2 linked regions of the Hymenobacter swuensis DY53 genome follow. Each later gene encodes a partner of the first gene's protein in a complex. Links are inferred from orthologs where the notes say so. Each region holds a gene or a part of one and is shown on either strand. Other genes may lie near its edges.

The links. The genes of interacting proteins can lie anywhere in the genome.
Region 2: the proteins of hslV (region 1) and hslU are in contact, whole or in part, in a solved structure (PDB 1G4A), measured with the Escherichia coli proteins. The link is inferred for Hymenobacter swuensis DY53 from one-to-one orthologs.

The regions. Positions count from the first base shown.
Region 1 is NZ_CP007145.1:3,316,939-3,322,728, reverse strand. What follows is about bases 1,614-4,330. They hold hslV (ATP-dependent protease subunit HslV), read left to right. Parts: upstream 1,614-2,562; coding sequence 2,563-3,099; downstream 3,100-4,330. Other genes in these bases: HSW_RS15475 (fatty acid desaturase), read right to left, coding at 4,292-4,330; HSW_RS15480 (deoxyhypusine synthase family protein), read left to right, coding at 3,245-4,216; HSW_RS15490 (TonB-dependent receptor), read left to right, coding at 1,614-2,390. Also shown: more of HSW_RS15490, read left to right, coding at 1-1,613; more of HSW_RS15475, read right to left, coding at 4,331-5,197; HSW_RS22975 (DUF3667 domain-containing protein), read right to left, coding at 5,404-5,790. UniProt on the Escherichia coli protein: Protease subunit of a proteasome-like degradation complex believed to be a general protein degrading machinery. The complex has been shown to be involved in the specific degradation of heat shock induced transcription factors such as RpoH and SulA.
Region 2 is NZ_CP007145.1:3,601,463-3,605,951, reverse strand. Bases 1-2,953 are described here. They hold hslU (ATP-dependent protease ATPase subunit HslU), read left to right. Parts: upstream 1-745; coding sequence 746-2,161; downstream 2,162-2,953. Other genes in these bases: HSW_RS16680 (SDR family NAD(P)-dependent oxidoreductase), read left to right, coding at 2,219-2,953; porQ (type IX secretion system protein PorQ), read left to right, coding at 1-653. Outside these bases: more of HSW_RS16680, read left to right, coding at 2,954-3,013; HSW_RS16675 (RagB/SusD family nutrient uptake outer membrane protein), read right to left, coding at 3,067-4,489. UniProt on the Escherichia coli protein: ATPase subunit of a proteasome-like degradation complex; this subunit has chaperone activity. The binding of ATP and its subsequent hydrolysis by HslU are essential for unfolding of protein substrates subsequently hydrolyzed by HslV.

The DNA of each region.
Region 1 (5,790 bases):
ACGCGGGCCGCTTTACCCTGAAAACCCGTACGGCCAGCCCCCGCCTGCAAATCAGCTCCATCGGCTACGGCTCGCAGGAAGTAGCTGCTACCGGCGGCGAAGTGAGCGTGCGTTTGTCGGATTCCTCCACCAGCCTCGGCGACGTGCAGGTAGTGGGCTCGCGCAGCCAGAACCGCTCCGTTACCGATTCGCCCTCGCCGGTGGACATTATCGACCTGCGGGAGGTGACCACCAAGACCGGCCAGCTCGACGTGAACCAGCTGCTGCAATTCGTGGCCCCTTCGTTTAACTCCAACCGCCAGACCGGTTCCGACGGGGCTGACCACGTGGACCCGGCCTCCTTGCGCGGCCTCGGGCCCGACCAGACCCTGGTGCTGGTGAACGGCAAGCGTCAGCACCAGTCGGCCCTAGTGAACCTGTTTGGCTCCCGCGGGCGCGGCAACACCGGCACCGACCTGAACGTGATTCCCGCCGCCAGCATCGAGCGGATTGAGATTCTGCGCGATGGCGCGGCCGCCCAGTACGGTTCCGACGCCATTGCCGGCGTGATTAACATCGTGCTGAAAAGCTCGGTGAACGAGCTGACCGCCAGTGCCAACTACGGCGCCTACGACGCCAAGTACCGCCGCGACGACCAGAAATTTGACGGGGGCAACCTCAACGCCAACGTGAATTACGGCCTAGGCCTGGGCGAGCGGGGCAGCTTCGTGAATGCCACCCTCGACTTCAACCAGCGCCAGCACACCCAGCGCGCCAACGTGCCCGCCCCCGACGGCTTGGCCCGCCGCGAGTACGGCGACCCCAAGGTGCAGAACCTGTCGGCCTACCTCAATTCCAAGTTTGCCCTTTCGGAACGCAGCCACATTTACGTGTTTGGCGGGGCCAACAAGCGCACCGGCGACGCCTATGCCTGGACGCGCTTCGCCGACGACGACCGGAACGTACCCGCCATCTACCCCAACGGCTTCGACCCCATCATCACCAGCGACATCTGGGACGCTTCGGCGGTGGTGGGCCTGCGCACCAAGCTGGGCGAGTGGGACCTGGACCTGAGCAACAACTTCGGCTCCAACCGCTTCGAGTACGGGGTGGAGAACTCGCTAAATGCCTCGTTGGGGGCGGCCTCGCCTACGTCGTTTAACGCCGGGGGCTTCCAGTTGCAGCAGGATGTGGTGAGCCTGGGCCTCACGCGCAACTACAAAACCGTGCTCAACGGCCTGAACGTGGCTGCCGGGGCCGAGTTTCGGCGGGAGTGGTACTCGCTGTTTGCTGGCGAGGAAGCCTCTTACCGCAACTACGACCCCAACCTGTCGGGTGGGTCGCAGGGTTTCCCGGGCTACCAGCCGAGTGACGCCATCAAGGCCGACCGGGACAACGTGGGGGCGTACGTGGATGCCGAGCTGAGCGTGACGCCGCAGTGGCTGCTGGCCGCCGCGCTGCGCTACGAGCACTATACCGACTTCGGCAGTACGCTCAACTACAAGGCCTCCACCCGCTACAACCTCACCGAGTTCCTCACGCTGCGCGGCACCTACAGCACTGGCTTCCGGGCACCCTCGCTGGCCCAGATTAACTTCAACTCCACCTTCACCAACTTCATCGGCGGCGACCCAGTGGAGGTGCTGCTGGCCCGCAACAACAGCGCCGTAACCCAGAAGCTGGGCGTGCCGGCCCTCAAGCAGGAAACCTCCAACAGCGCCAACCTGGGCCTCACCAGCCGCATCGGCTCCTCGCTGAGTTTGACGGTGGATGGCTACTACATCAAGGTAAAGGACCGGGTGGTACTCACCAGCCAGTTCTCGGCCGATGACCCGGTTATCGGCCCCGATCTGACGGCGCTGAACGTGGACCAGGCCCAGTTTTTTGCCAACGCCGTGGATACTCGGTCCTTAGGTCTGGATGTGGTGCTGAACCACACGGCCAAGCTGGGGGAGGGGCGGCTGAACTCGTCGGTGGCGGCCAACATCAACCAACTCAAAATCGACCGGGTGCAGACGTCCGGGCGGCTGGCGGGACGGGAGGATGACTTCTTCGGCCCCCGGGAACAGGCCTTCGTGAAAGCCTCGGCCCCGCCGTCCAAAATCAACCTCACCTTCGACTATCAGCTGGGTCGCTTCAGCACGCTGCTGCGGTTTGTGCGCTTCGATAAGGTGCGGCTGGTGGATTTCGACGGCAACGACATGAACTACGAGGCCCGCGTCACCACTGACCTTACCCTGAGCTACGCCCTGACGGACCACCTGCAATTCTCGGTGGGTAGTACCAACTTGTTCAACCGCTACCCCACGTTCTTCAACCCCAACAACACCGAAACTGGTGGCGCCTGGGACCCGGTACAGATGGGCTCGAACGGTCGGTTTTACTTTGCTAAATTGCAGGCCCGATTCTAGAATCAGTTGCCGGTTGCCGGTGACAAGTTGCCGGAACAATAGGATAGGGAGTCAGTTAGCGGGGCCTTGGGCGCTGCAGACTGGCTCTCTTTCCATTCAGGCAACTCACAACCGGCAACTGATAAACCGCAACCGGCAACTGATAACGGGTAACCCGCAACCCGCAACTGATATGAAAATTCGCTCTACTACCGTGCTGGGCGTGCGCCACAACGGTCAGATTGCCCTCGGGGCCGACGGCCAGGCCACCATGGACAAGCACGTAGCCAAAAGCAACGTGCGCAAAGTGCGTAAGCTTCAGGATGGCAAAGTGGTAACCGGCTTTGCCGGCTCCACTGCCGATGCCTTTATGCTGCTCGATAAGTTTGAGGAGAAGCTGGGCGGCTATGGCGGACAGCTGCGTCGGGCTGCCATCGAGCTGGCCAAGGAATGGCGCAAAGACCAGTACCTGCGCAAGCTGGAAGCCATGATGGTGGTGGCCGATAAAGACGAGTTGCTCATCATTGCCGGCACCGGCGACGTGCTGGAGCCCGACTCCGATGTAGCCGCCATCGGCTCGGGCGCCATGTACGCCCAGGCCGCCGCCCTGGCCCTGAAAAAGCACGCGCCCCACCTCACGGCCCGCCAAATGGTGGAAGAAGCCCTGCATATTGCCGCCGACATCTGCATCTATACCAACCACAACCTCATGATTGAGGAGCCGGTATAGGCTGGTAGAAAGTAAGAAAAGAACGTCATGCTGAGCTTGCCGAAGTATCTCGGGTGCTGAAACAAGAATAGTAATCCAGCATCAGCACCTGAGATGCTTCGACAGGCTCAGCATGACCCGAAGAACAACATAAACCACCCAACCCATGCAAATCACCAACTTCCTCAAGCACCACTACCGCCACTTCAACGCTGCTGCCCTTATTGATGCCGCTGAAGGCTACAATAAGCACCTGGCCGATGGTGGCAAGATGATGATTACCCTGGCCGGGGCTATGAGCACCGCCGAAATGGGCATCCAGCTGGCCGAGCTGATCCGCCAGGATAAGGTGCAGATCATCAGCTGCACGGGTGCCAACCTGGAGGAGGACATTTTCAACCTGGTGGCCCACGACTTCTACGAGCGGGTGCCCAACTACCGCGACCTGACGCCCGCCGACGAGCAGGCCCTGCTGGAGCGCCACATGAACCGTGTAACCGACACCTGCATCCCCGAGGAAGAAGCCATGCGCCGCCTGGAGCACTCGGTACTGAAGTTCTGGGAAAAGGCCGATAAGGCCGGCGAGCAGTACTTCCCCCACGAGTTCTTCTACCAGATCCTGAAGTCGGGCGAGCTGGAGCAATACTACCAGATTGACCCCAAGGACAGCTGGATGCTGGCCGCCGCCGAGAAAAACCTGCCCATCATCTGCCCCGGTTGGGAAGACAGCACGCTGGGTAACATCTTCGCCGGCCACGTCATCAGCGGCGACATCAAGAACGTGCACACCGTGCGCACCGGCATTGAGTACATGATTTACCTGGCCGGCTGGTACACTGAGCAGGCCACCGAAGCCAGCCCTGTGGGCTTTTTCCAGATTGGCGGCGGCATTGCCGGCGACTTCCCCATCTGCGTGGTGCCCATGCTGCACCAGGACCTAGGCCGCACCTCGGTGCCGCTGTGGGGCTATTTCTGCCAGATTTCGGACTCGACGACTTCGTATGGTTCGTACTCCGGTGCCGTGCCCAATGAGAAAATCACCTGGGGCAAGCTGGGCCAGGACACGCCCAAGTTCATCATCGAGTCGGATGCTACCATCGTAGCCCCGCTGGTATTTGCCATGGTACTGGGGCAGTAATTGCCGCTTAGCAACGCATATAAAAAGCCCGCCGCTGACGTCAGCGGCGGGCTTTTTGTGTTTCGGGAGAGAATATTAATCCTGCCAGGGCCAGTGCCAACGGAATAGCCGGGGCTTTGCCCGGTCGCGTTTGGTTGGGGTTCGGCCTTGTACCTGCACGTCCCATACCAAGCCAAGGGCTCGTAGTATGGCGACCAGGTACCAGCCCATATCCAGTTCGTACCATGTTGAGCTCATTTTGGCGGAGCTAGGATGAGCATGGTGGTTGTTATGAAATCCTTCCCCAAAGGAAAGCGCCCCCAATACCCAGTTGTTGTAGCCGTGCTCGGTAGCATCGTCAATATCATAACGAGCATAGCCGTATTTGTGCGAGATGAAGCCGACAAGCCAATGTCCCAGGATAGTGATACTGATGCGCAGCGGTACGCACACAATCATGGCTTCAAAACCGAATACTGCCCAGATGAGGCCAGCCGCCGCCAGCACATGTAGGTACCAGGTTTTTTCCAGAAACGCCAACCAAGGATCGTGCAGATCCTCCGCTGGAATTTCATACTGTCCAATATCCGCCGGCTGCAGGGAAAAGTGCAGGTTCCAGTAATAATCCCGCCCAATAGAGTGGTCGTAGCGGAAGAATGCGGGGCAATCGAGGCGGTTTTGCCAATAATCCCGAAAGTAGTGCACCCGGATCCAGGAAAGCGGACCGCCCAGGCCGCTGTGCACAAACAGGTAGGCCAGCGTCCCGCGGACTACCCGGCTGCATCGGTACGACCGGTGAATGATGCCCCGGTGCAGCCCGATAGAGTGACCCAACCCAACCGTTACCACCGTAAGCACCACCGACGCCGCGCTCCGCGGCCCCGATAAACTCGACCACCCCCAAATCAGGGCCGAGGTTAGCATGAAGTATAGCCAGAAGGTTTTCAGCCAGCCCGGTACAATTTGGTCGCCGGGCGCTACCAGGTTAGTAGAATTTTGCATAGAAATAGCGTGATACATAAGGCTGTTACAACCAATATCACAAGATAAGCACCAAGCCGGTTCTTGCAATGTTACGCTAACCGAGTATAGTTGGTAAACTGGATTTTCCAACTCTGGAATACGGTGGGGTACCCACAAGAAAGCCCGCCGCTGAGTGTCAGCGGCGGGCTTTCTTGTGGGTGCTGCGCAAGCGGTGGCGCTTACTGCTACCGAGCAGCGGGTGGGGTGGCGGCGGCGTTGCGCTGCTGCTCCTGTTTGGCCTGCGCCTGCTGCTGCACCGAATGCTTGATGCTGGACCAGTTCAGGGCAAACACTACCACGACACCCACCAGGCTGAGCATAAGGTAGCCCAGCATGAACGTCAGGAAGCCGCGCCAGAGGCGGCTCAGCCAGCCCAGGGCCGTGTGGTTCAGCAGGCTGCCGTAGGCCCACGAGGCGTACCCAATCACCAGCAGCAGCGCGTAGAAGGTGAACGTCTGAATTTGGGGTGTGCCGCTGTAGACGTACGTGACAGGCAGCAGCAGCAGGGTGAGGAAGTTGTTGATGGCCGTGATGAAGGCGGCAATGATGAGGCACTCGGCGTAGTTGTAACC
Region 2 (4,489 bases), 280 kb from region 1 along the record:
ACGCGCTGAGCGTTGCCGACTCCTATACTACCGGTGTCTTTACCATCGGGGGCACGCTGAAGCTGGCGGGTTCAGGTATTGCTGGTAACCACTCTTTTGCCGCTTTAGCCGATGTAGGCGGGCTTTTTAAGCACCCCGACCAGGATTTTACAGTAGGATTAGTAGTCCGCAACGCTGGTATTCAGCTCAAGCCTTACGACGGGGCCGACCGGGAGCCAATGCCGCTGGATGTGCAGCTGGGTACGTCCTTCAAACCCGAGCACCTGCCGTTGCGCTTCTCCTTCACGGCTCACCACCTCCAGCAGCTTGATATCGTGTACCTCGACCCGAATCAGCGCGGTCAGCTGGACGAGAATGGAGAAGAGGTGAAACCTAAAAAGAGCCTCGGTGATAAAATTGCCCGGCATTTTGTGGTAGGAGGGGAGCTGCTGCTGAGCAAGAACCTGAACGTGCGGGTGGGCTACAACCATTTGCAGCGCCGGGAGCTGCGCCTGGAGAACACTGCGGGCGGGGCCGGTTTCTCCTTTGGGGTGATGCTGCGCGTAAGTCAGTTCCAGCTTGATTACACTCACGCGGGCTACCACGCGTCGGGTGGGGCCAACTACTTCACCATTGCCCGGAACATCGATTCGTTGTTCAAAAAACAGCTTTAGCACACCAGTGCGGGCGAAACACAAACTTTTAGCATCCGGCCGTAGTAGTATTCCTTCGGTATACCAGACAGCCTGCTTCTTCCTATTGCCTTATGCTCGATTCCGCTGAGTTTCTGACGCCGGCCCAAATTGTGGCCGAGCTCGATAAGTATATCATTGGCCAGCACGAGGCCAAGCGCTACGTGGCTATTGCCCTGCGCAACCGGTGGCGCCGCTTACATGCTGCTCCCGACATGCAGCGTGAAATTGTGCCCAACAACATCCTCATGATTGGCTCCACGGGCGTGGGTAAAACCGAAATTGCCCGCCGTCTGGCCAGCATTTCCGGGGCCCCATTCACCAAAGTGGAAGCCTCCAAGTTCACCGAAGTAGGCTACGTGGGCCGCGACGTGGAAAGCATGGTGCGCGACCTGGTGGAGCAGTCGGTAAATATGGTAAAGCTGCGCCGCAAAGAAGAGGTGAAAGCGCAGGCCGCCCAGGCCGTGGAAGACCTTATTCTGGATATTCTGATTCCGCCCGTAACCAACGCGGCCCAGCCGGCTGCCAAGCCGACCTTGGGCTTTCCGGTAGCTGCCCCGTGCGAAATGCCCGACTCTGACCACGAGTTGAACGAGCGGACCCGGGAGCGGTTTCGGGAGAAAATCCGCAACGGGGAGCTGGATGAGCGCAAAATTGAAATCCGGGTGCAGCATACCAGCGGCCCCGGCATCAGCGTAATGGGCGGCCCCGGCGGAATGGATGAAGCCAGTATGGCCGGTATCCAAGATATGTTGGGCTCTATGCTGCCCAAGAAGACCCGCAAGCGCAAAGTCACCGTGGCGGAGGCCCGCAAAATCCTGCTCGACGAGGAAGCCGCCAAGCTCATTGATATGGATGAGGTGAAGGACGAAGCCATCCGGCAGGCCGAAAACGCCGGTATCATCTTCATTGACGAAATAGATAAGGTAGCCAGCCGTAGCGGCAAAGGCGGCAGTGGCCCCGACGTAAGCCGGGAAGGCGTGCAGCGTGACCTGCTGCCCATTGTGGAAGGCTCAGCTGTGAATACCAAGTACGGCATCATCCAGACCGACCACATCCTATTTATTGCCGCCGGAGCCTTTCACGTTGCCAAACCCTCTGATCTGATTCCGGAGCTGCAGGGCCGCTTCCCCATCCGGGTGGAACTGCAGAGTCTGACCAAGGAGGATTTCTTCCGCATCCTGAAAGACCCCAAAAACGCCCTCACCAAACAGTATGAAGCCCTGTTGCAGGCGGAAGGCGTTGTGCTGACCTTCGACGATGCCGCGTTGGAACGGCTGGCCGAAATAGCCTTTGAGGTCAACAGTGAGGTCGAAAACATCGGGGCGCGCCGGCTGCATACGGTCATGAGCCGCCTGCTGAACGACATCCTATTCGACGTACCGGACCGCATTGGCCCTAATGCGCACATTCTCATCACGCTGGAGCTGGTAGAAGAGCGGCTGCGGGACATGGTGCGTAACCGGGACCTGAGTCAGTATATTCTCTGAGTTGTCACACACTCTGTTGTCGCGCACTTTGGGCTATATCAGCAACAAAAAGAGGCAGTGTATACTGCCTCTTTTTGTTTTATCCCGTATTCCAGATTACCTCATCTTACCCGAAATGCAATGCATTATTACATCATTACCGGAGCCAGCCGTGGCTTAGGTAAAGCCTTGGCCGAAACGCTCCTGCAGCAACCTGATACCCAAGTCATCGGCGTATCACGCCACGCCACCATCGAGCACGCTTGTTACCGTCACCAGCCGCTCGACCTTTCCGATATGCTGGCCGTACAGAACAACCTGCACAAAGTGTTTCCTCCGTTACCAGACGCCGTCAGTATCACCCTGATCAACAACGCTGGCGTGCTGGGGGATATCGGGTATATCGGGGAGCTGTCCAACGAGCATTTTGAGTTCGTGTTCGATGTGAACTTGATTGCGCCAGCTATGCTTATGAACACTTTCTTGAGCACATACGCCAGCTTTACCGTTCCCCGGACTATCCTTAATATCAGCAGCGGAGCCGCCCAGCGTGCCGTAGATGGCTGGGCCGCTTACTCAGCATCCAAAGCCGCTCTCGATGCTATTTCCCGCACGGCTCAAAAGGAGCAGGACCTGCGCGGCACCGACGTCCGCATCCGCAGCCTTTCCCCCGGAGTGCTCGATACGGCCATGCAGGAGCATATCCGCTCGGCGGATACAGCGAATTTCAGCGAAGCCGAACAGTTTACAGACTTAAAGCAAAGTAGAAACTTGGTGGTACCTGATAAAGCTGCCAGCCAAATTATTCAGTGGCTTCAGCGGCCCATAACTTCTGACGAACCGGTAGTGTTGCGTGTAATAGATCTTCACTAACTAAAAAAGGCCGACTGAACAGTCGGCCTTTTTTAGTTAGTGAAGATCTCCGATTAATAACCGGGGTTCTGAACCAAATTAGGGTTCTGCTGGATGTCAACCAATGGAATTGGCAGAATAGCTCTGTCGGCACCGTAGGTGACTCGGCTGGAGTTACGCTTGTAGCGCATTAGGTCGTAGTAACGGTGTCCTTCGAAGGCCAATTCCAGACGACGCTCTAGGAGAATAGCATCAATAAGCGCTTGTTTCGTAGCAAAGCTAGCTACAGTGTAGGAAGCAGTTGCTGCTGGCTTAGACCGGTCACGCACTTGATTGAGCAACGTAACGGCTTCGCTGCTTATCCCGGTTGCCACCTGCGCCAAACCTTCGGCACGGTTCAGTAAGGTTTCTGCGTAACGAGCAATTGGCGCATAGTCAGCAGAAGCCTCTTTGTACTTCTGCGTCAGCACTAACGGGCTGTTAGCTGCGCCAGGAATGGCAGTTGGCGAGAGCAGCAACAGACGGCGACGGTCATCTGCCGGAAACTGCGCAACTGGAATCAGCGCGTAAGGATTTACGCTGATGTCTCCGCTACCGGCCCGGCTGCGATAGTGCTGGCCAAGTGCGTTGTTGGTGTTAGGGTTGTCACTCACGTTATTGGCTACCGAGAAAATCGACTCGGGGTTCTGGAACGTAGCAAGTGTAAATGGTACGGCCGGCGTTGCTGCTAATGAATGGCGTCCGCCAGTGATTACCGTCCCTGCCAGGGCAGCTGCCTCACTATACTTACCCTCGTATAGATATACGCGGGATAACAGAGTACGTGCTGCATCTTTGGTAGCCCGTGCCGTTTTTTCGAAAGGAGTAGGATACGTTTCAGGCAAACTAGCAATAGCGTCGTTCAGATCAGTCTCAATCTGAGTGTATACTTCCCGAACCGTAGAACGAGGCTTAGCCTGAGTTGCGTCGAACGCATTGCTGGCATCAGGTGCGGTCAACTGCAATACCACGCCTGGGTGCGAGGCATCGGCCGTGAAGTTGTACGGTTGAGCGAACAGGTTTACCAAGTGGAAATAAAGCAAAGCCCGGATGAATTTTGCCTCACCAGTATATTGTGCCTCCAACTCGGCAGATACTTTGCCCGTGTTCTTAGGCATTTCCTGCAGGAAGAAATTGGCACCGTACAAAGAGCGGTAGCCGCCCGTCCAAGCGGCGGTTACGGTTGGATCATTGGCCAATGCCGTGAACGTGCCAATACCCCCGAAAAAGGAAGCAGGGTTGGTGTCATCACTGCGAACGTCGCTATAGATCAGCGCACGGCCACCCAAGAACTCCGGATTTTGAAGCTGGTCATACATGCCAATGGCCGTCTTTTGGATGCGGTCAGCATTAGCAAACGCATCTTCTTGGGTCAAAGCTGCGGGTGGATCTTGGTCTAGGACGTCATCACAGCTGGTTGCTGTGGCCATCAGTAGTGCGCACAGTACAAATTGGCGC